3 regions of the Arthrobacter sp. TJ-265 genome follow, and region 3 is predicted to be linked to each of the others. Evidence: riboswitches for the same ligand, from Rfam matches in the RefSeq annotation. Region 3 holds a riboswitch; each other region holds the start of a gene.
The links. Region 3 has a riboswitch for cyclic di-AMP ahead of AC4D2E_RS11350 (NlpC/P60 family protein). Riboswitches for the same ligand answer to the same signal wherever they lie in the genome.
Positions count from the first base shown of each region.

Region 1: linked by a shared signal. The riboswitch ahead of AC4D2E_RS12840 (C40 family peptidase) and the one ahead of AC4D2E_RS11350 (NlpC/P60 family protein) in region 3 are both predicted to bind cyclic di-AMP.
Region 2: linked by a shared signal. The riboswitch ahead of AC4D2E_RS04845 (C40 family peptidase) and the one ahead of AC4D2E_RS11350 (NlpC/P60 family protein) in region 3 are both predicted to bind cyclic di-AMP.

Region 1 is NZ_JBZCND010000003.1:243,460-250,941, reverse strand. Features, by position in the region: gene acs (acetate--CoA ligase) at 1-1,776, shown strand, start outside; gene AC4D2E_RS12840 (C40 family peptidase) at 1,866-2,789, opposite strand; cyclic di-AMP (ydaO/yuaA leader) riboswitch at 2,795-2,975, opposite strand; gene AC4D2E_RS12835 (hypothetical protein) at 3,096-3,326, opposite strand; SAM riboswitch class I at 3,411-3,514, shown strand; gene AC4D2E_RS12830 (O-acetylhomoserine aminocarboxypropyltransferase/cysteine synthase family protein) at 3,606-4,985, shown strand; gene AC4D2E_RS12825 (CoA-binding protein) at 4,982-5,494, shown strand; gene AC4D2E_RS12820 (hypothetical protein) at 5,491-6,735, opposite strand; gene AC4D2E_RS12815 (RNA polymerase sigma factor) at 6,732-7,286, opposite strand.
Region 2 is NZ_JBZCND010000001.1:1,004,458-1,011,939, forward strand. Features, by position in the region: gene AC4D2E_RS04805 (spermidine synthase) at 1-433, opposite strand, end outside; gene AC4D2E_RS04810 (aminotransferase class I/II-fold pyridoxal phosphate-dependent enzyme) at 430-1,665, opposite strand; gene coaD (pantetheine-phosphate adenylyltransferase) at 1,743-2,213, shown strand; gene AC4D2E_RS04820 (YdcF family protein) at 2,236-2,820, opposite strand; gene AC4D2E_RS04825 (YceD family protein) at 2,938-3,504, shown strand; gene rpmF (50S ribosomal protein L32) at 3,507-3,710, shown strand; gene rnc (ribonuclease III) at 3,784-4,530, shown strand; gene mutM (bifunctional DNA-formamidopyrimidine glycosylase/DNA-(apurinic or apyrimidinic site) lyase) at 4,531-5,493, shown strand; cyclic di-AMP (ydaO/yuaA leader) riboswitch at 5,604-5,811, shown strand; gene AC4D2E_RS04845 (C40 family peptidase) at 5,814-6,656, shown strand; gene AC4D2E_RS04850 (NAD-dependent epimerase/dehydratase family protein) at 6,820-7,482, opposite strand, start outside.
Region 3 is NZ_JBZCND010000002.1:600,540-608,021, forward strand. Features, by position in the region: gene mobA (molybdenum cofactor guanylyltransferase) at 1-64, opposite strand, end outside; gene AC4D2E_RS11340 (HNH endonuclease) at 61-558, opposite strand; gene AC4D2E_RS11345 (NlpC/P60 family protein) at 779-1,705, opposite strand; gene AC4D2E_RS11350 (NlpC/P60 family protein) at 1,732-2,625, opposite strand; cyclic di-AMP (ydaO/yuaA leader) riboswitch at 2,630-2,797, opposite strand; gene AC4D2E_RS11355 (iron-dependent transcriptional repressor DtxR) at 2,930-3,628, opposite strand; gene serC (phosphoserine transaminase) at 3,879-5,003, shown strand; gene AC4D2E_RS11365 (MFS transporter) at 5,073-6,350, opposite strand; gene AC4D2E_RS11370 (DUF3027 domain-containing protein) at 6,385-7,002, opposite strand; gene AC4D2E_RS11375 (cold-shock protein) at 7,012-7,395, opposite strand.

The DNA.
Region 1 (7,482 bases), on a different contig from region 3:
CTGAGCATCCCCGCCATCGAGTGGTTCGCCGGCGGCACCCTGAACGTCGCCGTGAACTGCGTGGACCGGCATGTCCGGGCCGGCCGCGGCGATCGTGTGGCCCTCCACTTCGAGGGTGAGCCCGGGGACCGCCGCGCCGTGACCTATGCGGACCTGCAGGACGAGGTGTCGCGGGCCGCGAATGCGCTGCTGGCACTGGGCATCGGACCGGGTGACCGGGTGGTCGTCTACCTGCCGGTCCTCGTCGAGACGGTGGTCGTCACGCTCGCCTGCGCGCGGATCGGCGCCGTGCACTCGCTGGTCTTCGGCGGGTTCTCCGCGGAGGCGCTCCGCTTCCGCGTGGAGGACACGGGCGCCAAGCTCCTGGTCACCACCGACGGCCAGTTCCGGCGGGGCGTCGCCGTGTCCGTGAAGGACAACGCCGACGCCGCGGTGGCCGGGGACAACAGCATCGAGCACGTCCTGGTGGTCCGCCGCACGGGGTCGGACATCAGCTGGACGGAGGGCCGCGACGTGTGGTGGCACGACGTCGTCGACACCGCCTCACAGCACCACGAGCCGGAGGCGTTCGACGCCGAGACGCCGCTGTTCATCATGTACACGTCCGGGACCACAGGAAAGCCCAAAGGCCTGGTGCACACCTCGGGCGGGTACCTCACGCAGGCGTCCTGGAGTTTCGAGCACCTCTTCAGCAACCCCGACCCGGCCCTGCGGGAGCGGGACGTCCACTGGTGCACCGCCGATCTCGCGTGGGTCACCGCGCACACCTACGAGCTGTACGGGCCGCTCTCCAACGGCGCCACGCAGGTCCTCTACGAGGGCACGCCGAACACGCCCCATCCGGGACGCCACCTCGAGGTCATCGAACGCTACGGCGTCACGAGCTACTACACGGCGCCCACCCTGGTCCGCTCGCTCATGGGGTGGTTCCCGGACGGCGTCCCCGCCTCCCACGACCTCTCGAGCATCCGCGTGCTGGGCACGGTCGGCGAGGCGGTCAACCCCGAGGCGTGGCGCTGGTTCCGCCGGAACCTCGGCCGCGACGAGGTGCCCGTCGTCGACACCTGGTGGCAGTCCGAGACCGGCGCCACGGTGCTCTCCCCCAGCCCCACCGACGCGGACTTCAAGCCGGGCTGCGCTGCCCGCGCACTGCCCGGGGTCAGCACGCGCATCGTCGACGAGGAGGGCCACCCCGTCCCGCCGGGCGTGCATGGCCTGATCGTGGTGGACCGCCACGGCCCGGCCATGGCGCGCACCGTCTGGGGAGACCCGCAGCGGTATCTCGACTCCTACTGGCGGAGGTTCGCAGCGCAGGGCTGGTTCCTGGCCGGCGACGGCGCCCGGTACGACGACGACGGTGACACCTGGATCCTGGGCCGCGTGGACGACGTCATCAACGTCTCGGGTCATCGCCTGTCCACGATCGAGATCGAATCGGCGCTCGTGGCCCATCCCCTCGTCACCGAAGCCGGCGCATGCCCCGTGCCCGATCCCCTGACGGGCCATGCCATTGCGGCCTTCGTGGTCCTCGCCGCGGGTACGGATCCGGACACGGACGTCACCTCGACGCTCCGCGCCCACGTCGCGGCGGCGATCGGACCGATCGCGCGGCCGTCCGCCGTCGTCGTCGTGCCCGATGTGCCGAAGACGCGCTCCGGCAAGATCATGCGCCGTCTGCTCACACAGCTCTACGAGGGCTCGCCGCTCGGGGACACCACGTCCCTGCAGAACGAGGGGTGCATCGCGGGGATCCAGGACGTGCTGTCCCGCCGCTGACGCACCGTCCGGGAGCGGTCATTAAAAGAAGGAAGCGGCAGGGCCCCGTCCAAGCACCTGCCGCTTCCCGCGCGTGGTTCGTTCCGGTGTCAGCCAGCAACCCGGACGAAGGAGGCTCCCGGGAGGTCGGAGAGGGAGTGCTGCATGGTGAGGTTCGCCCCGTTCATGCCGCTGCTGATGACCTGGCCGCCGCCGGCGTAGATCGCGACGTGGCCGCCGGTGACGACGAGGTCACCCGGGGCAGGGGATGCCACCCTGGAGCCGAACTGCAGGAACTGCGAGGGGCCGAGGTCGCCGACGGGGATTCCTGCGGCGCGCAGTGCCTTCTCCGCGAGGATGGTGCAGTCCTGGACGGCACCGGAGGCGAGCTGGGACCGGGCGGAGGCCAGAAGGGTGCCGGCGGTACCACCGGAGGCTGCGACCGGGGTGATCTTGGCGGAGGCCAGGTACACGCCGGAGCCGGGAGCCGTGGAGGCGGGAGCCGGGGCGAAGGCCGCGGCCTGCTGGACAGGCGCAGCAGGAGCCACGACGGCCGCGGGCGCAGCCTGGGGAGCGGCCACGGGCACCGAGACCGTCCGGGCCGGGGCCGCAGCGGCGCCGCCCGTCGGGATGGTGATGGTGTCGCCCGGGAAGATGATCGATGCGACGGACAGGCCGTTCGCCGTGAGGACCGCGGTCAGGTCCACGCCGTAGCGTGCCGAGACGGCGCCCAGCGTGTCACCCGGGACGACGGTGTGCGTCGTCGGGGAGGCGACCGCTGTCTGCGCGGCGGGGGCAGCCTGTGCTGCGGGGGCTGCAACGACCGCGGGGGTCGTCGTCGCGCCCTGCTCGGTGTACTCACCGGCATGGGCGGTGCCCACGGCGCCGAGCGCGAGGCCCGAGGTGACGGCGGCGATGGCGACGGGGCGGCCTACGGCGGTGGTGTGGGCCCTGGCGGCGCGGGACAGGCCCTGCAGCGCGAGACTGCCGTCGACGTCGGCACGGTGGCGCGCTGAAGAAATGTTTCGTGACATGGTTCTATACCTCTCCCATGCCTGCGGGGTGAGCTGTCGGGTTCGGATGGGAGTCACCCGGCCGCGAACATCACCCGTGGGTGATGTGGTGCGACTTAACCCCGAGGGCGCCTGCAGGGTCTCCTGCGCGCCCGGTGGAACTAGTGGTTCCCCCGTCCCTGCCTTTCGTGGTTGCGAACGAGTCCGGGACGACGGCAGGGCTCGGCATTCCGTCCAGGAGCGCCCCACGGTCGCGGAAGCACATGTTGACCATACCCAACAGCAGTCACTTCTGTCACATTAGAGTAACGGGGGGTGAAGTGCTCCTCAGCCGCGCAGCGCCCGCCAGCGACGGAGGGCGAAGACCGTCCCGGCTGCACTGAGCGAGAGCAGCACCGCCTGCTGGATGTAGAACCAGTCCGTGGCCGCCGTTCCAAGGCCGCCCAGGGCCACAAGGATGCTGCTGGCCAGCGTGAGCGTCAGCGCGGCTCCGACGTACCAGAGCGTCTGCCACAGCTTGCGGTCCTGCGCCCGGCTTGCCGATCTCCATTCCTCCATCCCTCCAGCCTAGGTCGCCGCAACCCCTGCCTCACACGGGGACACATGGTTTGGTTCTGCACCGGCCCGGTGTCAGACTCGATCCGACCATCCCGAGCGGCTGAGAGATCTGGCTCACTGACGCCGCAGCAACCCTGGCCTCCGCGTTGCGCGGCGGCATGAGGGTGCTACTGCCAGAACGATGGAGGAACCCATGAGTGCAGCCACGGCAGCCTTCGGCATCGACGTCGCCCCCGAAATCCCCCTCGCAGCATCCGAACCCAGCAAGGCAGGTGCCTGATGGCAGAACGTTCCTTCGGTTTCCGCACGCGTGCACTCCACGCCGGCGGCACTCCCGACGCCACCCACGGGGCCCGGGCCGTCCCCATCTACCAGACGACCTCGTTCGTGTTCAAGGACACCAACGACGCCGCGAACCTCTTCGCCCTGCAGAAGTACGGCAACATCTACTCGCGGATCGGCAATCCGACGGTCGCGGCGTTCGAGGAGCGCATCGCCTCCCTCGAGGGCGGGATCGGGGCCGTGGCGACGGCGTCGGGCATGAGCGCGGAGTTCATCACCTTCGCGGCGCTCTGCCAGGCCGGGGACCACATCGTCGCCGCCTCCCAGCTGTACGGCGGCACGGTCACCCAGCTCGACGTCACCCTGCGCCGGTTCGGCATCGAGACCACCTTCGTCCCCGGGACGGACCCCGCGGACTACGCGGCCGCCCTCCGGGACAACACCAAGGCGGTCTACGCCGAGGTGATCGCGAACCCCTCCGGCGAGATCGCCGACCTCGCAGGCCTCGCGAAGGTCGCCCACGACGCCGGCATCCCGTTCATCGTCGACTCCACGCTGAGCACGCCCTACCTGGTGCGCCCCATCGAGCACGGCGCGGACATCGTCATCCATTCGGCCACCAAATTCATCGGCGGGCACGGCACCACGCTCGGCGGCGTGATCGTGGAGAGCGGCCGCTTCGACTGGGGCAACGGCAAATTCCCCATGATGACCGAACCCGTGCCCTCCTATGGCAACATCCAGTGGTGGGCGAACTTCGGGGAATACGGGTTCCTGACCAAGCTGCGCACCGAGCAGCTCCGCGACATCGGGCCCTCCCTCTCGCCGATGTCCGCGTTCCAGCTCCTCCAGGGGGTCGAGACCCTCGCGCAGCGCCTGGACGAACACCTCGAGAACGCCCTGGCCGTCGCGGAGTGGCTGCAGGCCGACCCGCGGGTGGAGTACGTCAACTACGCCGGGCTCCCCACCCACGCGCATCATGAGCGGGCGAAGACCTACCTTCCGCAGGGCCCCGGCTCCGTGTTCAGCTTCGGCATCAGGGGCGGGCGCAAGGCGGGACAGAAGTTCATCGAGTCCCTGCAGCTCGCCTCGCACCTCGCGAACGTGGGCGACTCCCGCACCCTCGTGATCCATCCGGGCTCGACGACGCACCAGCAGCTCTCGGCCGAGCAGCTCGCAGCGGCGGGCGTCCCCGAGGACCTCGTGCGCATCTCCGTGGGCCTGGAGGACCTCGAGGACATCCTCTGGGACCTGGACCAGGCCCTGGACATCGCGGTGAACGCCGCCGACGCCTCCTTCGAGGACCTGCCGCAGGAAGCGGCCGGAGAGAACGACGACGACGCATCGGCGACGCGGGCAGTGGGAGTGGGAGCATGAGCGGCGGCACCGGCAACGCGACACCTGGACGGACCTGGGAAGGGCCGACGGCGCCCGAACGGCTGAACCTGCTGAGGCACGCTCGGTCGGTCGCGATCGTCGGGGCCTCGGACAAGCCCTCGCGGGCGTCCTACTTCGTGGCGACCTACCTGCAGTCCTCCTCCCCCTACCGCCTGTACTTCGTCAACCCGGTGGCGAAGGAGATCCTCGGCCGGCCGGCCTATGCATCGCTGAAGGACCTGCCCGAGGTGCCCGACGTCGTCGATGTGTTCCGCAAGCACGACGACCTGCCCTCGGTGCTGCAGGAGACGCTCGACGTCGGCGCGAAGACGCTCTGGCTGCAGCTGGGATCGTGGCACGAGGACGTCGCACGCGAGGCCGAAGCGGCCGGCCTGGACGTGGTGATGGACCGGTGCCTCAAGATCGAGCACGCGCGCTTCCACGGCGGGCTCAACCTCGCCGGCTTCAACACCGGCGTCATCTCCTCGAAGCGGCAGATCACCTCCTAGCGGAGGGCCGGGACCTCCGGCGGATCCGTCCGGTCGGGCTGCCCGGCAGCGGGCTCATCCGCGGCGGGGTGCACTGCGGGGTGCACTGCTGCGGCCACATCCGTGGCGGACTCGGACGCCCACGGCTCCGCGACGGGTTCCACCGCCGCTCCGGAGGTCCCCGCGGACGGGACATGCCCAGGACCGCCGCCGGGCGCGAGGAGCCAGGCCCTGCTGGGCGGCGCGGAGATCGCCCGTGCCTCTGCGGACGAGCCGACCTCAGCCTGCGGATCGGCCCCAGGACCGACCGGAGTCTCCACCCGCGCCTGCCGCGGCTGCCGGATCTCGTTACCCTGACCGTTCGCCGTTCCATTCCCGGAGACCTGGCCGTCCGCCGTCCCGGTCCCGGGCACCGGATCGCCCGACGTCCCGTTCCCGAGGACCGGGGTCCCCGGACCGTGGCCTCCCCCACCGTGACTTCGGGGCACCGCGCGGCGCTCGGGCCCGGGCGCGGATCCGGTCGGTGCCACGGGTGACGCCGCAGGGGGTGGGACAGCGGCAGGGGGAGCCGCACCGGGGGGCGCCTGACGGGCAGGAGGGACTGCCGCGGGTGGGACCGCGGCAGGTGTCGGAACGGCAGCAGCCGGCACAGCCCGTACGGGAACGGACGGCGCGGCCCCCACCGGGACGGACGGCGCCGTGTCCACCGGAACGAGCGGCGCGGCCTCCGCCACGGACGGACCGGCGCCTGCCGCGGAGGAACCGGTATCGGCCGCCCTGTCCGCCTCTCCTGCAGCCGACGGCGCTGGGACCAACTCCACGAGCGAGCGGGCCGGGGTGCCCGTGGACGGGGCCACGACGCCGTGACCCCCGCCGTCGTCCTGCCCCGCCCGTGCGTCGGGAAGGAGGTCCGCCCGGTCGGCACTCTCCCGGATGCTGAAGCGCGCTACCGACTCCACGGCCTCGGTGAGGCCGTCCGCGAGGTGGAAGGTGCCGGCCGCGACGCCGGACATGCCGACGCCCATGGACACGGCCAGCGCACCGCCGATGAAGGTGATGCGCCGCTTGGTGCGGCGGTCCGACGGAGCCTTGCCGCCGTCGGCCATCAGCTGGGCGAGCTCGGCGGCGACCTCCGGCGCGGGGCCCGCGCCGAGCTCCCCGATGGCCTCCAGGGCACGCACGAGGGCGGGCTCCTCGGCGATGCCGGCCTCGTCGAGGAGATGCAGCACGACGTCCGGCGACGGCGTCTCACGTCCAGTCATAGCGCTTCCGATTCATTGGGTCGAACAAGTTCCTTCAGCTTGAGCAGCCCCCGCCGCTGCAGCTGCTTGACCGATCCTGTCGACCTCCCGAGGATTTCCGCGACCTGGTCGATCGGCAGCTCGGCGACGATGCGCAGGAGGATGACGTCGCGCTGTTCGGCGCTGAGCTGCTCGAGCAATTCCCCTGCACCGCCGGCGTCGAGGGTGCCGAGCACCACCGCCTCCGCGGAGTCGGTGGTCCGGGTGTCGCCGTCGGCCTCGTAACCCACCAGGACCGGCGCCCGTGTCCTCTTCCGCACCTCGTCCACATGGCGCGCATGGGCGACGGAGAAGGTGAACGTTCGCAGCCCCGGCAGCCCTCCGGTGACCGAGTCCAGCCTGGAGAAGACCGCGAGGAAGACTTCCTGGGTGAGGGCCTCCGGGTCCTCCGACCTGCGCCCCACGAAGTACCCTAGGACAGCTGGGCCCAGCGCCTGATAGATCAGCGACAGCGCCGCCGGCTCCCCCGCCTGCGCGCGGCTCAGCGCATCATCAGGCAGCGTTGAGACCACGTTTCATCGAGTCCTTGTTCGGGTGGGACGGCGTCACCATCGTAACCGTCGCCTCCCGGCCGGGGCGGAGCCCCTTCGTCCACGTGCACAAAAGGCCGCACCGAGGCCCGTTGGGGGATAAGCCTCGGTGAGGCACTTCCATTGGGGTAATCGACCGGGGGGCGGGGAAAGTTACGCCCGTCCCGTTCTTTTCCCG
Region 2 (7,482 bases), on a different contig from region 3:
CCGCGTCTGCGGCGTCTCCGACGACGATCTCGCAGGACGTGCCCTCCGGCAGCGGCATCGCCTCGAGGACGAAGTCGATCAGCTCGGCCTCCAGGTCCACGGCCACCTGCCGGGAGCCGGGCCGGGTGGCGTGGACGTAGCGGACGAGGGTCAGGGCCCCGGCGCCGAGGTGCAGGACCCGCAGGGGAGCACCCGGGGGTGCCGCGAGGTCGATGACGTTGGCGATGCGCTGCAGGTACTCGTAGAAGACCCGGCCGGGATGCAGCATGTCCACATGGGACTGCTGCGCGCCGCCGATGCTGAGGATCAGGGCGCCCTCGATGTAGGCGTCCTCGTCGATCTCCGCGTACGCGCTTGTCCCGGGAAGCCAGCGGGTGGGCACCTCGAATTCCCCGTCCCCCTCTGCGTGCTCCGGTGCCGACCCGCTGCTCACACCCGCTCCCGCAGGGTCGCCAGGCGCCGTGCGCCCTCCTCGATGACCTCGAACTTCTTGCAGAACGCGAAGCGGAGCAGGGACCGGGTCTGCCCGGCGCCCTCGGGGTGGCAGAACATCGCCACGGGGATCGCCGCGACGCCGATCAGGGCGGGCAGGCGGCGCGCGAGGTCCGTGGCGTCCTCGATGCCCAGCGGTGCGGCGTCCACCATGGTGAAGAAGGTGCCCTCCGGCTCGAACACGTCGAAGCCGGCCGCGCGGAGGCCCTCGCCCAGCAGATCGCGCTTCTTCCGCAGGGTGCCCGCGATCGAGGCGAAGAACGCGTCGGGCAGCGCCAGGCCCTGCGCGACCGCGCCCTGGAACGGCGTGCCCGAGGTGTAGGTGAGGAAGGTCTTGACGGTGCGCACCTGGGCCACGAGCTCGGCCGGACCGCTGAGCCAGCCGATCTTCCAGCCCGTCACGGAGAACGTCTTGCCGGCGGAGGAGATGCTCAGGGTGCGTCCGGCCGCCCCGGGCAGGGACGCGATCGGCACGTGCTCCACACCGAAGGTGAGGTGCTCGTACACCTCGTCGGTCACGATGATCGCGTCGTAGCGCTCCGCCAGCCGCACGATCAGCTCCAGGGCGGGGCGGGTGAAGACGCTGCCCGTCGGGTTGTGGGGATTGTTGACGACGACGATCCTCGTGCGCTCGCTGAACGCCGCCTCGAGGCTCGCGGCGTCGGGCTGGAAGTCGGGCGCGCGCAGCGGGGCCGTGGTGTGTGTCGCGCCGGAGAGGCCGATCACGGCGCCGTAGGAGTCGTAGAACGGTTCGAAGGTCAGCACCTCGTCCCCGGGGCCGGCGAACGCGAGGATCGCGGCGGCGATGGACTCGGTGGCACCCGTGCTGACGATCACCTCGGTCCGGGGGTCCACCGTGAGGCCGTAGAAGCGCTCCTGGTGTGCGGCGATCGCGTCGCGCAGCACCGCGAGCCCCTGGCCCGGTGCGTACTGGTTGGCCCCGCCGGCGATGGCGGCCCGCGCCGCGTCCAGGATCTCCCGCGGACCGTCCTCGTCCGGGAAGCCCTGGCCGAGGTTGACCGCGTCATGCTGCTGGGCGAGGGCCGTGACCTCCTCGAAGATGGTGATGCCGAGCCGGCCGTCGTCGCCGAGCAGGTTCGCGCCGCGCGCCGCCCGCATCCACGGCGCCCCGCCGATACCCCGCGGGGAAGGAGTCTGAGCGTCTGTCGTCATCCCACCAGTATCACCGCTCCCACCGCCGGGGGCCCGCCCGGTCCGCCGAGGAACCCGGGACTGGGTACCGTGGGGGGATGAGCCGCGCCGTCTGCCCCGGATCCTTCGACCCCCTCCACAATGGCCACCTCGAGGTCATCAGCCGTGCCGCGCGGCTGTTCGACGAGGTGATCGTCGCGGTCTCGACGAACTACGCGAAGACGTACCGCTTCGCCCTCGAACAGCGCATGGCCTTCTGCGCGGAGAGCCTGGCGCACCTGCCCGGGGTGACGGTGCTCCCGATGGGTGAGGGCCTGCTCGCGGACTTCTGCCGGGAGCACGGGGCCGGCGCCCTCGTGAAGGGGCTGCGGTCCGGCCTCGACTTCGACTACGAGCTCCCCATGGCCACCATGAACCGTCACTTGGCGGATATCGACACCGTGTTCCTGCCGACGGACACCGAGTTCGCGCACGTCTCCTCGACCCTCCTGAAGGAGGTGGCGTCACTCGGCGGGGACGTCACGCCCTTCGTCCCGGACGCGGTGAACAAGCACCTGCGGACGTCCTGATCCCGGCCCGCGGGCCCGGTCCTCAGACGGGGCGGGCGCAGGCCGGCCGCACGACCGACGCCACGAGCGCCGTGCTCTCCTCGACGAACCGCGCGAGCCAGCCGGAGGCTCCGAGCTCGGGCTGCGACCCGGCCATGGTGACGTCCGCCTCGGAGCACTGCCCCAGGTTCGTCGACGCCCGGGTCACGTGGTAGGTCGAGGTGACGACGACGATCTCGTCCCAGCCGTTGTCCCGGGCCAGCGCGGCCACCGCACGCGCCTCACCGCGCGTGGTGAGCGGATCCGGGACGAAGCAGGTGGTCTGGGGGTTCTGCTCGGCGCAGACGGCGTCGGTCACCGCATTGCCCGGCAGCCCGGTGGAGGAGAGGACCAGTTCGTCGGCGACGCCGTCGTCGATCAGCTCCTGGCCGAGCGGAAGCCGTTCCGCTGCCGCCCCGGCGAGGACGACGACGGCGTCGGCTTTGCCCGCCGGGCGGAGCGGGGGATCGTAGAACAGCGTCCAGGCGAGGATCAGCCAAGCCGTCAGGCCCACCGCCAGCAGCACACCCGCCGTGCACAGGACCTGCGGGAGGCGTCGACGCCGTGCAGGGGGCGGGGATTCGGACATCACGGTCCGAGCCTAGACGTCCCGCCCGTTTTGGGCCTGCCCGCCGGATCAGGCTAGGATGGTACGTCGGTCATATGTTCTACAGGAGTCACCATTAAAAGCGATCTCAGTTCGCCTTTGACTTTCAGTGTCAAGGATCTCGGGCGCAGTCCGGGAAGCATGCGGACAATCGAAGAACATGCACCGGTACCCAAGGATTTCGGCGTAGCCCTGATCGGGGTGCAGGAGGGTTCCGACATGGAACTGGATCTGCGCTTCGAATCGGTGCACGAGGGAATCCTGGTATCGGGAACGGCGAACGTCGAAGTAACCGGCGAGTGCGGCCGGTGCCTGGAGCCACTGCGGTTCGACCGCGACGTGGAGATCCAGGAGCTCTTCTTCTACAGCGACTCCGCGTCGCTGTCGGTGGAAGAGGAAGAAGAACAGCACAGGGTGGAGAACGATTCGGTCGATCTGGAACCCGTGTTGAGGGATGCTGTGGTTACGTCACTGCCATTCCAGCCGGTGTGCCGGGAGGATTGCCAGGGTCTCTGCTCCGAATGCGGAGCACGGCTCAATGACGATCCTGACCACCACCATGAAGTTTTGGATCCTCGCTGGTCAGCCCTCGCCGGGCTGACGGGCACCGCCGCCGAGCAGAACGCGGCACCCAAGTCAGAGTCAGACGAGAAGGAAGAGAGTTAGCCGTGGCTGTCCCGAAACGGAAAATGTCCCGCGCGAATACCCGCGCACGCCGGTCCCAGTGGAAGGCAACCGCCCCCAAGCTGGTCAAGACCCTCGAGAACGGCCGCGTCACCTACAGCCTCGCCCACCAGGCCAAGGTTGTCACCGACTCCGCCGGCACCCCGCTGTTCCTCGAGTACAAGGGCCGCAAGGTAGCCGACGTCTGACAACGGACCCGCGCCGCAGGGCAGGCCTCGAGCCTGCCGGCGCCCGTCCGATGCTGGATCGGTTGATGCAGTTGTGAAGAATACGGAAGACCTCACGAAGCGTCTCGGTGTCGATATCGATGCCGGGACGCTTCGTCTTGCCCTCACGCACCGCTCCTACGCCTACGAGAAGGGCGGGATCCCGACGAACGAGCGCCTGGAGTTCCTCGGCGACTCGGTGCTCGGGCTGGCGGTCACCGACGCGCTGTACCGGGACCACCCGGATCTGTCCGAGGGGGACCTCGCCAAGAGGCGCTCAGCCGTCGTCAGCACGAAGGCACTCGCGGGGGTGGCCCGCACCCTGGACCTCGGCAGCTACGTGCTGCTGGGCCAGGGGGAGAAGCTGACGAACGGGCGGGACAAGGCCTCGATCCTGGCGGACACCATGGAGGCCGTCATCGGGGCCGCCTACCTCAGCCACGGCATCGAGACGGCCCGCGCCATGGTCATGCGGCTCATCGGACCGCTGTTGCGCGATGCGGCGGTGCTCGGTGAGGGGACCGACTGGAAGACCCGCATCCAGGAGACCGCGGCCGCCCGGCGGCTCGGGACGATCGACTACCGGGTCGACGGGACGGGACCCGATCACGCCCGGACGTTCACGGCCCGCCTGCTGATCGGTGGCATCGAGTACGGCTCCGGGTGCGGGAACTCCAAGAAGGAAGCCGAGCAGGCGGCCGCGGCCGAGTCCTGGAAGACGCTCGCGGTGCCCCTGGACCCCCTACCGCCCGGCGGCCCCGCCGACAGCACCGGCACCACTGCGGTGCCCGACGGACCCTGAGTGCCTGAACTCCCCGAGGTCGAGGTCGTCCGACGCGGCCTCGCACGCTGGGTGGCGGGCCGCACCATCGGATCCGTGGATGTCCTGGATCCCCGATCCCTCCGGCGGCACGTCGACGGCGTCGAGGACTTCGTGGGCACCCTCGAGGGTGCCCGCGTCAGCGACGTCGTGCGCCGGGGCAAGTTCCTGTGGATGATCCTCGAGGACGCGGCCCGGCCCGGTGATCGCCCGCACGTCGCATTGATGGCGCACCTCGGGATGAGCGGGCAACTCCTCGTCGAGGAACCCGACGCCCCCCTCGAGAAGCACCTGAAGGTCCGCCTCGCGCTCTCCCCGGCGGTCGACGACGACGGCGCCGCCCTGCCGGGCGAGCTGCGGTTCGTCGACCAGCGGATCTTCGGCGGGATGTTCGTCGCGGAGCTGGAGCCGACACCGGACGGCCTGCCCGGCGGGCTCGGCGCCTCCGACCTGCCACTCGTTCCCCACCAGGCCGCGCACATCGCGCGCGATCCCCTCGACCCCGGCTTCTCCACGGATGCCTTCCACGAACGCCTCCGCGGGCGCAGGACGGGCCTGAAACGGGCCCTGCTCGACCAGGGGCTCATCTCCGGGATCGGCAACATCTACGCGGACGAGGCGCTCTGGGCGGCCGGATTCCACTACGCGCGCCCCACGGACACCATGCGCCGGCCCGATACCCGGCGCATCGTCCACGCCGTCACCTCCGTGATGGAACGGGCGCTGGCGGCCGGTGGCACCAGCTTCGACTCCCTGTACGTCAACGTGAACGGTGCATCGGGCTACTTCGCGCGCGATCTGGAGACCTACGGGCGGGAGGGCCGGCCATGCCGCCGCTGCGCGTCCGAGGGGCGGACCACGCTGCTGCGCCGCGAATCGTTCATGAACAGGTCGTCCTACCTGTGCCCGATCTGCCAGCCGCGCCCGCGCAATGCACGGTTCTAATCCGTTAGGCAGAAAAAGGTGATATTCGCCTCGTGATCTAAATGTGACAACAGGGGTTACCAACCGGTACGGTTAGTCTCGCGTCCGATCCACAACGGATGGGCGCCCATCCTCACACTGCCTAACCCTGTCGATGAGGACGGACCGTTCGCACTACACATTCGACAGGGGCGGGGGAACCACTAGCGGACCCGATCACGGGTCCTAGGGGTAAAGACACGCGCAGACCAGCGCTGGGGGCGATGGTCTGTAGCAAGCGTGTCCGGATGTCCCATCCGAACCCGACAGCTAACTTCGCAGGCATTGGGAAAGGCATCAACATGTCCAAGAGCACTTTCGCGCGCCACCGGGCCGTCCCCACGCGCATCAACCCCTTCATCACGGCATCCCGCGCCGTCTCCGCAAGCGCCTCCGTCGCCGGCAAGCCTGCCGCCGCCGTCGCCGTCGCTTCGGGCATCATGTTCGGCGCATCGCTTCCCGCGAACGCCGCAGGCGAGATCAGCACCCAGCCGGCCGCAGCCTCCACTGCTGCCGCAGGCACCCACACCGTGCAGGCCGGCGACACCCTCGGGTCCATCGCGGCGATGCACGGCCTGAGCGTCGACAGCCTGTTCGCCGCCAACGGACTCGGCTCCGCCTCGGTGATCTACCCCGGCCAGTCGATCTCCCTCGGCGGTTCCGCTGCTCCCGCGCAGTACTCCGTGCAGTCGGCATCGATCGTCGCCGTGCCTGCTGCGGCCCCCACTGCAGTGCCCGCCGCGGCGCCTGCCGCTGCTCCGGCAGCGACCCCCGCGGTCAGCTTCCAGTCCACCCCGTCGATCACCCCTGTGGGTAACGGCGGCGTCGTCGGAGCGGCGATGCAGGGTGTCGGCTCGGGCTACGTGTACGGCGGGACCTCCTTCGGTGCCTGGGACTGCTCGGCCTTCGTGCAGTGGGCCTACGCCCAGAACGGCGTCAACCTGCCGCGCACCACCTGGGCCCAGTTCGCTGCCATGACGCCCACCAGCAACCCCCAGCCGGGTGACCTGGTGAGCCAGAACGGTGGCAGCCACGTGGGGATCTACCTCGGCAACGGCCAGATGGTCAGCGCCCTGAACCCCTCGCAGGGCACCGTGGTCCACTCGGTCAACGCCATGTCCGTGGATGGTTACTACACCCGCTAACTGAGCCGCCGGCCGTACGGCCGGCGCCACCAGTGAGACGGTCGGAAGGACGGGATGCATCGCGCATCCCGTCCTTCTGAGTATCCGGTGGGAGCACGTCGTGCACGTGGGGTGGGTGGTCGACGGCGACACCCGCCACACCCGCGCACTCAGGCGGAGAGCCTCAGCGGTAGTACGCCGCCAGGCGCTCGAGCCCTTCATCGACGCTCACGGACGGGCGCCAGTCGAGCACGCTGCGCGTATCCCGCTGGTCGAACCAGTGCGCGGTCGAGAGCTGTTCCGCCAGGAAGCGGGTCATGGGAGGCTCATCCGTCCTGCCGAGCCGCAGCCAGGCCCGCTCGATCACGGATCCCGCGCCGCGAGCCAGTGCTCCCGGGACGGACCAGGCGGGTGGCTCCACGCCGCCGGCGCGGCAGATCCCGCCGAGCAGTTCGGCGATGGGACGGGGCTCGCCGTTGGTGACGACGAGGGCCCGGCCCTGCGCCGCATCCATGCGCCGCAGGCACGCGACGATGGCCGAGGCCGCATTGTCCACGTAGGTCGTGTCGATCAGGGCCGTGCCGCCGTCGAGCAGGGGCAGGCGTCCGTGCCGTGCGCGCTCGATCACGCGTTCCACCAGCTGGGTGTCGCCGGGGCCCCATACGATGTGCGGCCGCACCGCGGCGACGCGGAACGCCGGCGTCGAGCGACCCAGGGCGAGCAGCTCGGCCGCGGCCTTGGTCCGGGCGTAGTCCCCGCGTGCGTGTGCCGGGTCCGCGGGGCCGGCGGGAGCACCGACGAGCGAGGAGCCGGCGTGTGCCACGGACGGCGAGGACACGTGGACGAC
Region 3 (7,482 bases):
GGGAGGACCGCCCCCCGGCGAGGATCACGGCGTCGAACCGAGGGCGGTCCCCTCCGGTCCTCACGCGGCGGTCTCCGTGAGGAACTCGCTCCACTGCGGCGCGGGCCTCTCCAGTTCGCGGATCTGCCACTGGGGTCCGCGGGGCGGGCGCGGGACGACCCTCAGGGTCCAGCCGAGGCTGGCGAGGGTCTTGTTCCCCTTGGCGTTGTTGCATCTCAGGCAGCAGGCCACGAGGTTCTCCCAGGTGTCGCCGCCGCCCCTCGACCTCGGCATCACGTGGTCGATGGTGGACGCCGCCTTCCCGCAGTAGGCGCACAGGTGGTTGTCACGGCGCAGTACTCCTCGCCTCGTCGCCGCGAAGTCCTGGCGATAGGGGACCTTCACGTATCTGTTGAGCAGGATCACCGAGGGCCTTCCGAAGACGTCCGCAGGACCGACCACCGGGTCGTCGTCCTCTGCCACGACGCTCGCCTTCCCCGTCAGGACAAGGACCAGCGCCCGGCGGAAGGTGACGACCGCCAGCGGTTCATATCCTGCATTCAGAACGAGAGTGCGCATGCGCCTTGCCCCATTGCTGACCTGGTCCCGCAACCGGTTGCTGTCCCGGGCATCGGGAGAAGTGCTTCGGATGGACACTGCAAGGGTAAGCCGCACCCGGCCGTCCGCGGAACGCCGGGCCGGCGATGTGCGGGCTCCTGCTTCTGCTACCTCCGGTGGGAGCCGAACGGCAGGAGGACCGGCACGTGTGCCGGTCCTCCTGCATCCACAGCCGTTCGGGTCAGCCGCCCACGCGGATGTACACGCCGCCGGAGCCGAGCTCGGCCGGAGCGATGACCGTGGTGTTGCCGTTGAATCCGCCGTGGACGGCCTGGCCGCCGCCGATGTACACCGCGATGTGGGCCTTGCCCATGCCGCCGTCGGCGTAGTAGATCAGGTCACCGGGGATGGCCTCGCCGGCACTCACCGTGCGGCCGAGGGACAGGTACCCGGCCGGCCAGCCGTGGAAGTTGATCCCGGCCGCGGCGAGGGAGTTGCTTGCGAGGCGCGTGCAGTCCTGCATGACGCCGAGCTGGCCCTTGGCCGCGGCGGCGATGGTCGCTGCCACACCGGAGGAGGGTGCGGGCGCCGGAGCCGGTGCCGGTGCCGGTGCGGGTGCGGGCGCCGGAGCACCCGCCGCCGCGCGTGTCTCCGCGACGGGCGCGGCCGGCGCTTCGATCGGGGCTGCCACAGCGGGAGCCATGATTGCAGCAGGTGCTGCGACAGCAGGCGCCACGGCCACGGGGGCTTCGACAACCGGCGCCTCAGCGACGGGTGCCTCGACGACGGGAGCCTCGACGACGGGAGCCTCGACAGGAGCCTTCTCGACGACGGGGGCCTTCTCGACGACGACCGGCTTGGCCTTCACCTTGACCGGGGTCATGGCGAAGGACACGACGGTCTTGTCCGAGGCGACGACGGGCGCGCGGGAGGAGGTCAGGGCCACGGTGGACGCCCGGACCTCACGCTGGGGCTGGAGGTCCGCCGCGTTGGCAGCGACCCCGCTGGTCAGGACGAGCCCGGAGGCCGCCGCGAAGACGGCCGCCTGTCGGCCCATCCCGCCCGCCTGGGTGGACACGGTCCGTGCGAGGACGGCGAAGGCCGCAGCGTTGCCGGCGTCGTCGCGGTGGCGGGCGGGGGCAGGGCGGAAGGACATGAGTGATGACATGAGGGTGTTCTCCGAGTGTGGGGGGGCTAGCGGACGCGGACGAAGCCGGCGCCGGGAAGGTCTGAGAGGTTGTGCAGGCCGGTGTTCATGCCGTTGAGGCCGCCACTGACGACCTGGCCGTTCCCGACGTAGATCGCGACATGGCCGCCCGTGATCACGAGGTCACCGGGAGCGGGCGATCCGACGACGGCGCCGAACTGGAAGAACTGGCCGGGAGCGAGGTCGCCCACGGACTTGCCGACCGAGCGCAGGGCCTTCTCGACCATGGCGGTGCAGTCCTGCGCGACGCCGATCTGCGAGTACGCCGAACCGACCAGGCCGGCGGCGACGCCGGAGGACGGGGCGGGAGCCGGCCTCCGGGCGGCGGGCACCGCAGCGACGGGGGCCGGCGCGCCCACGGCAGCGGGAGCGACGGCAGCGGGGGCTGCGACGACGGGAGCGACGGCAGCCGGGGCAGCGGGGGCCGGTGCGACCACGGCAACGGGGGCGACGGCGGCGGTCGGTGCCACCACGGGAGCAGCCTCGACCGGGGCGACGGCGGCAGCGGGCGGGGCCGGGACGGCGACCGGCGGAACCTCCACGGGAGCCTCCTCGATGGCCGGGGCCTCGACGGGCTTCGGGGCGGCCTCCACCTCGACGGCGACGCGGTCGAAGGACACCGTCGCCGTGGCCGGCACGGTGACCGCGGCCGTCACCACACGATCGATGCTCAGGGTCGCGGAGGACTGCACCTCGCGCTCTGCCCCTGCGGTCCCGTGGGCCGGCAGACCGGCGGTGAGGACGAGGCCTGACGCTGCGACGATGACGGCGGCCTGGCGACCGACGGATCCGGCATTGGATGCGACGGCGGCGGACAGACCGGTCAGCGGACTGATGTTCCGGGGCGCGCGGTGGCGGCCCGGCGAAGAGCTGATGGACACGTTGGAGACCTCTCCCAACGCCTGCGAGGTGAGCTGTCGGATTCGGATGGGAGTCACCCGGCCGCTGCGTGAACAGCGACTTAACCCCAAGGATCTCTTCTCAGAGACCCAGAATTGGTTCCCCCGCCTCTGCCATGCGATGGTGCGGACGAACCTCCGGCAATGGCAGAGCTAGGCGATTTGCAGGAGGGTGCTGGATCCAGAGCGAGCCCGGCACATTTCGAACGCTACAACACACCACGAGATATGTCACATTCCGATCACGGAACGGTGTGTTTCTGGTGACGAAGGTCTCGGGAGGCGGTCAGTCCCCGACGGAGACGAAGACGTGCGAGGCGACCTCGGGCGGCAGTTCGAGGGCACCTTCGACACCGGGGACGCGCACGGAGACGTACCCTCCCACCGATTCGAGACTGAGCCGTGCGCCCGGGCGCAGCCCGCCCTCGTCGAGCTGGGTGAGGAGTTCGGGGTCCACCTGGATGGGTTCGGCGAGGCGCGCGAGCGTGACCAGGCTGCCGGGCGTGTAAGTGGCCATCGCGGACAGCAGCGTGACCACGCCGTCCGTGAACAGCTCCGATTCCACGCCGCCGATGGCCGCCAGGCCGGGGATCGGGTTGCCGTAGGGAGAGTCCGAGGGCTTGCCGAGGAGCTCGTACAGTCGGCGCTCCACGCGCTCGCTCATGACGTGCTCCCAGCGGCATGCCTCGTCGTGCACGTATGCCCAGTCGAGTCCGATCACGTCGCTCAGGAGGCGCTCCGCGAGACGGTGCTTCCTCATCACGCCGGTGGCGCGGCGCCGGCCGGTCTCGGTGAGCTCGAGGTGCCTGTCACCGGAGACGACCACGAGGCCGTCGCGTTCCATCCGGCCGATGGTCTGGGACACGGTGGGGCCGGAGTGGCGCAGCCGCTCGGCGATGCGCGCACGGAGCGCGACGATGTTCTCTTCCTCGAGCTCAAGGATGGTCCGCAGGTACATCTCGGTGGTGTCGATGAGGTCCGTCATGCGGTTCAGCTCCTTGGTGCGGTGCGGGTGCGCGGCTGGACTGCCTCACGCCGGTGAGGGGTGCGGCCATCGGCCCGGTTCCGCCCCACGCCTCCCAAGGTTAACGCATGGCATCACGGGCCCGGCAATCCTGGGGCCGGCCGTGCCCGGGCTGCCGAAGCGTCCTCCCCGGGGGCGTTAACAAATGGAGGGCCATCGGCCGCTGGGGCAGAATTGAGGTCTGCACCCCCGTCCCAGAGTTGGAGCCCCCTTGAGCGAATCATCCCGCATCCCCGCACACCTCCTCCCCTCGGACGGCCGCTTCGGTGCAGGTCCGTCGAAGGTCCGGAGCGGTCAGGTCGACGCCCTCGTCGCGGCCGGCACCTCCCTCCTGGGGACCTCCCACCGCCAGGCCCCGGTCCGCGACCTCGTGGGGCGCGTCCGCGAAGGGCTCCGCGCCTTCTTCGCCGCCCCCGACGGGTACGAGGTGGTCCTCGGTGTGGGCGGCTCGACGGCCTTCTGGGACGTCGCCACGTTCGGGCTCGTCGACCGGAGGGCCCAGCACCTCTCCTTCGGGGAGTTCGGTTCCAAGTTCGCGTCCGCCACGAACAAGGCACCGTTCCTCGACGCCTCCAGCGTCCTCACGAGTGAGCCGGGCACCCGGCCGGAGGCGACGGCGGAGGCCGGCGTCGATTTCTATGCCTGGCCGCAGAACGAGACCTCCACCGGCGTTGCAGCACCCGTCCGGCGGGTCGAGGGCGCCGACGACGGAGCCCTCGTCGTCGTCGATGCCACCTCCGCAGCGGGCGGGCTCGACGTCGACGTCTCCCAGGCGGACGTCTACTACTTCGCGCCGCAGAAGAACTTCGCCTCGGACGGCGGCCTGTGGCTCGGCCTGTTCTCCCCCGCCGCGCTGGAGCGCGCGGCGCGCATCGCCGCCGGTGACCGCTGGATCCCGGATTTCCTCGACCTGCAGACGGCTATCGACAACTCGCGCCTCAACCAGACCTACAACACGCCGTCGCTCTCGACGCTCGTGACGCTGGAGGCCCAGGTGCAGTGGCTCAATGCGCAGGGTGGCCTGCCCTTCGCGGCGGCCCGGACTGCGGACTCGGCGGGGCGGCTGTACCGCTGGGCGGAGGCCTCCCCCGTGGCGCGCCCCTACGTGACCCGTCCCGAGGACCGCTCGAACGTGATCGTCACGGTGGACTTCGACGAGGCGGTGGACGCGGCCCGGATCGCCGCCATCCTGCGCGCCAACGGGGTCGTCGACGTCGAGCCGTACCGGAAGCTGGGGCGCAACCAGCTCCGCGTGGCCACCTTCGTGGCCATCGAGCCCGACGACATCTCGGCCCTCATCGGCTGCATCGACCACGTGGTCGAGAACCTCCTGTAGGTCCGTACATCCGGGGATCCGGTCCGCCGCGCCGACCCCCGCAGGCGGGCCTGCTCCGCGGTGCCCCCCCTACGGCGTGGGGTCGGACGCTCCGGCCTCGTGGTCGATGCGCAGGCGCCTCGGCGCCGAGCGGTCGTAGCGCAGCCGCACGTCGTGGTAACGCCATGCCCAGAAGATTCCCACCCCGGCGGCGATCAGCCCGGACGCCGCCGCGACCCCGAGGCTCCACCGCGGGCCGAACATGTCCGAGACCCACCCCACCACCGGCGCTCCGAGCGGCGTCCCCCCGAGGAAGATGGCGAAGTACAGGGCCATGACGCGCCCGCGCATGGCCGGCTCCGTGGTGGTCTGCACGTAGGCGTTGGCGCTGGTCATGAGCGTGAGTGCGAACAGGCCCACGGGCACGAGCGCCAGCCCGAAGAGCCACAGGGTGGGGGCCAGGGCGGCCAGCGCGCACGCGATCCCGAAGGCCGCCGAGGCGCCGAAGATGAATCGCAGGCGCGGCCTGTCGCGCCGCGCGGAGAGCAGCGCGCCCGCGACGGAGCCCACCGCCATCACCGAGGACAGCACGCCGAAGACCCCTGCGCCCTGGCCGAACTCGGTGCGCGCCATCGCGGCGATGAACACCGCGAAGTTCAGTCCGAAAGTGCCGACGATGAAGATCGCGAGCATCACGATCATGAGGTCCGGCCGGTGCCGCACGTAGCGGAAGCCCGCCCTGATGCGCCCCTTGCCCGGCACCGGCCGCGGTTGCGCGTTCAGTTCCGAGCTGCGCATCGCCAGCAGCACGTAGACCATCGCACCGAACGTCAGCGCGTTGATCATGAACACCCAGCCGGGCCCTACGCCCGCGGTCAGCAGTCCTGCGATGGCGGGACCGACGAGGCGTGCCCCGTTGAAGGAGGCGCTATTGAGCGCCACGGCGTTGGGGAGGTAGTCGTCGCGCACGAGGTCGGACACGAACGCCTGCCGGGCGGGGGCGTCGAAGGCCGAGACGACGCCGAGCGCGAGGGCGAAGGCGTAGACGTGCCAGAGGGCGGCGACGTCCAGGAGGACCATCAGTCCGAGGCCGACGCCCAGCAGCGCCATGGCCACCTGCGTGGTGACGAGGAGCTTCCGCCGGTCGACGGTGTCCGCGATGAGGCCCGCCCACGGGGCGATGACGAGTTGGGGCCCCAGCTGCAGGGCCATGACGATGCCGAGCGCCGACGCGTTCTGCTCGGTCAGGATGTCGTAGACCAGCCAGTCCTGCGCGGTCCGCTGCATCCACGTGCCGATGTTGGAGACCAGCGCCCCGATGAACCAGAGCCTGTAGTTGTGGATACCGAGGGACCGGAAGGTGCTCACGCCCCTCCCCTTCCGCTCCGGCACCACACGTGGATCACTCGGCGTCGGGCCGTCCCGCGGCGGAGGCCTCCGGATCGTCCTCGCCGGCCACCGGGGTCCCGCCCGTATCGGCGGTGACGGCAGTGCCGGCCGCATCGGCGGTGCCGGACCCGTCGGCAGCACCTGTTCCGTCGGTCGCCCCGGAGCCTGCAGCAGCATCCGACGGCGACGCCTCGTCCTGCGGCGAGTCCTCGGGACGCACACGCTGGGACCAGGGCAGCCACTCGGGTGCCAGCAGGGAGGCCGGGGAGGGCAGCAGCCCCACCTCGCAGACCGTCACGTCCTTGCTCCGCGCCACGCGGGCCACGCTCGCGTACCACTGCCATCCGCCGTATCCGGGCACGAAGGCCTCGAACCGGTGGGTGACCAGGCGCTCTCCCTCGATCACGGCCGACACATGGCGTCCCACCTGCGCCTCGGGGGCGATCTCCAGCACTCCCTGACGCGCCCGCTCCACGGCGGCTTCGAGTACGGAGTCGGTCTTCGGGATGCGGCGGGTCACCCGGGGCTTGCGCGCGGCCTCGGCGACGGCGGGTACGTCGGTGCCCTCGGCGGTCGCTTCGATGTCGGTCGACGGCGCGCCGTCGACGGCGTCCAGGTTGCTCGGGGTCATGATCGAAGCCTACGCGTCGAGGTCGTCGGCAACCGCGCGCAGGACCGCCGCGACCTTCGCCGCGTGCGCCTTCTCCGGGTAGCGCCCCTTGCGGAGACCGTTGGAGACGCCGTCGAGCAGCTTGATGAGATCCTCCGTGATGACGGCCATGTCGTCGGCGCTCTTCCGGGTTGCCCTGGCGACGGAGGGAGGCTGCTCGAGGATACGCGCGGAGAGGGCCTGGGGGCCGCGACGCCCGTCGGCGACGCCGAACTCCAGCTTCGTGCCCACTTTGACCTCGGTCACGCCCGCCGGCAGGGCCGAGGCGTGCAGGAACACTTCCTTGCCGTCGTCCGTGGCCAGGAATCCGAATCCCTTGTCCGCGTCGAACCACTTCACTTTGCCGATGGGCACGTCGTCTACCTCTTCTTGGCTGTACCGGGCGGTGTCACCGGCGGCCCTGGCCCGGTCCACGCAGGCCGCCTGGCACCCAGGCGGACT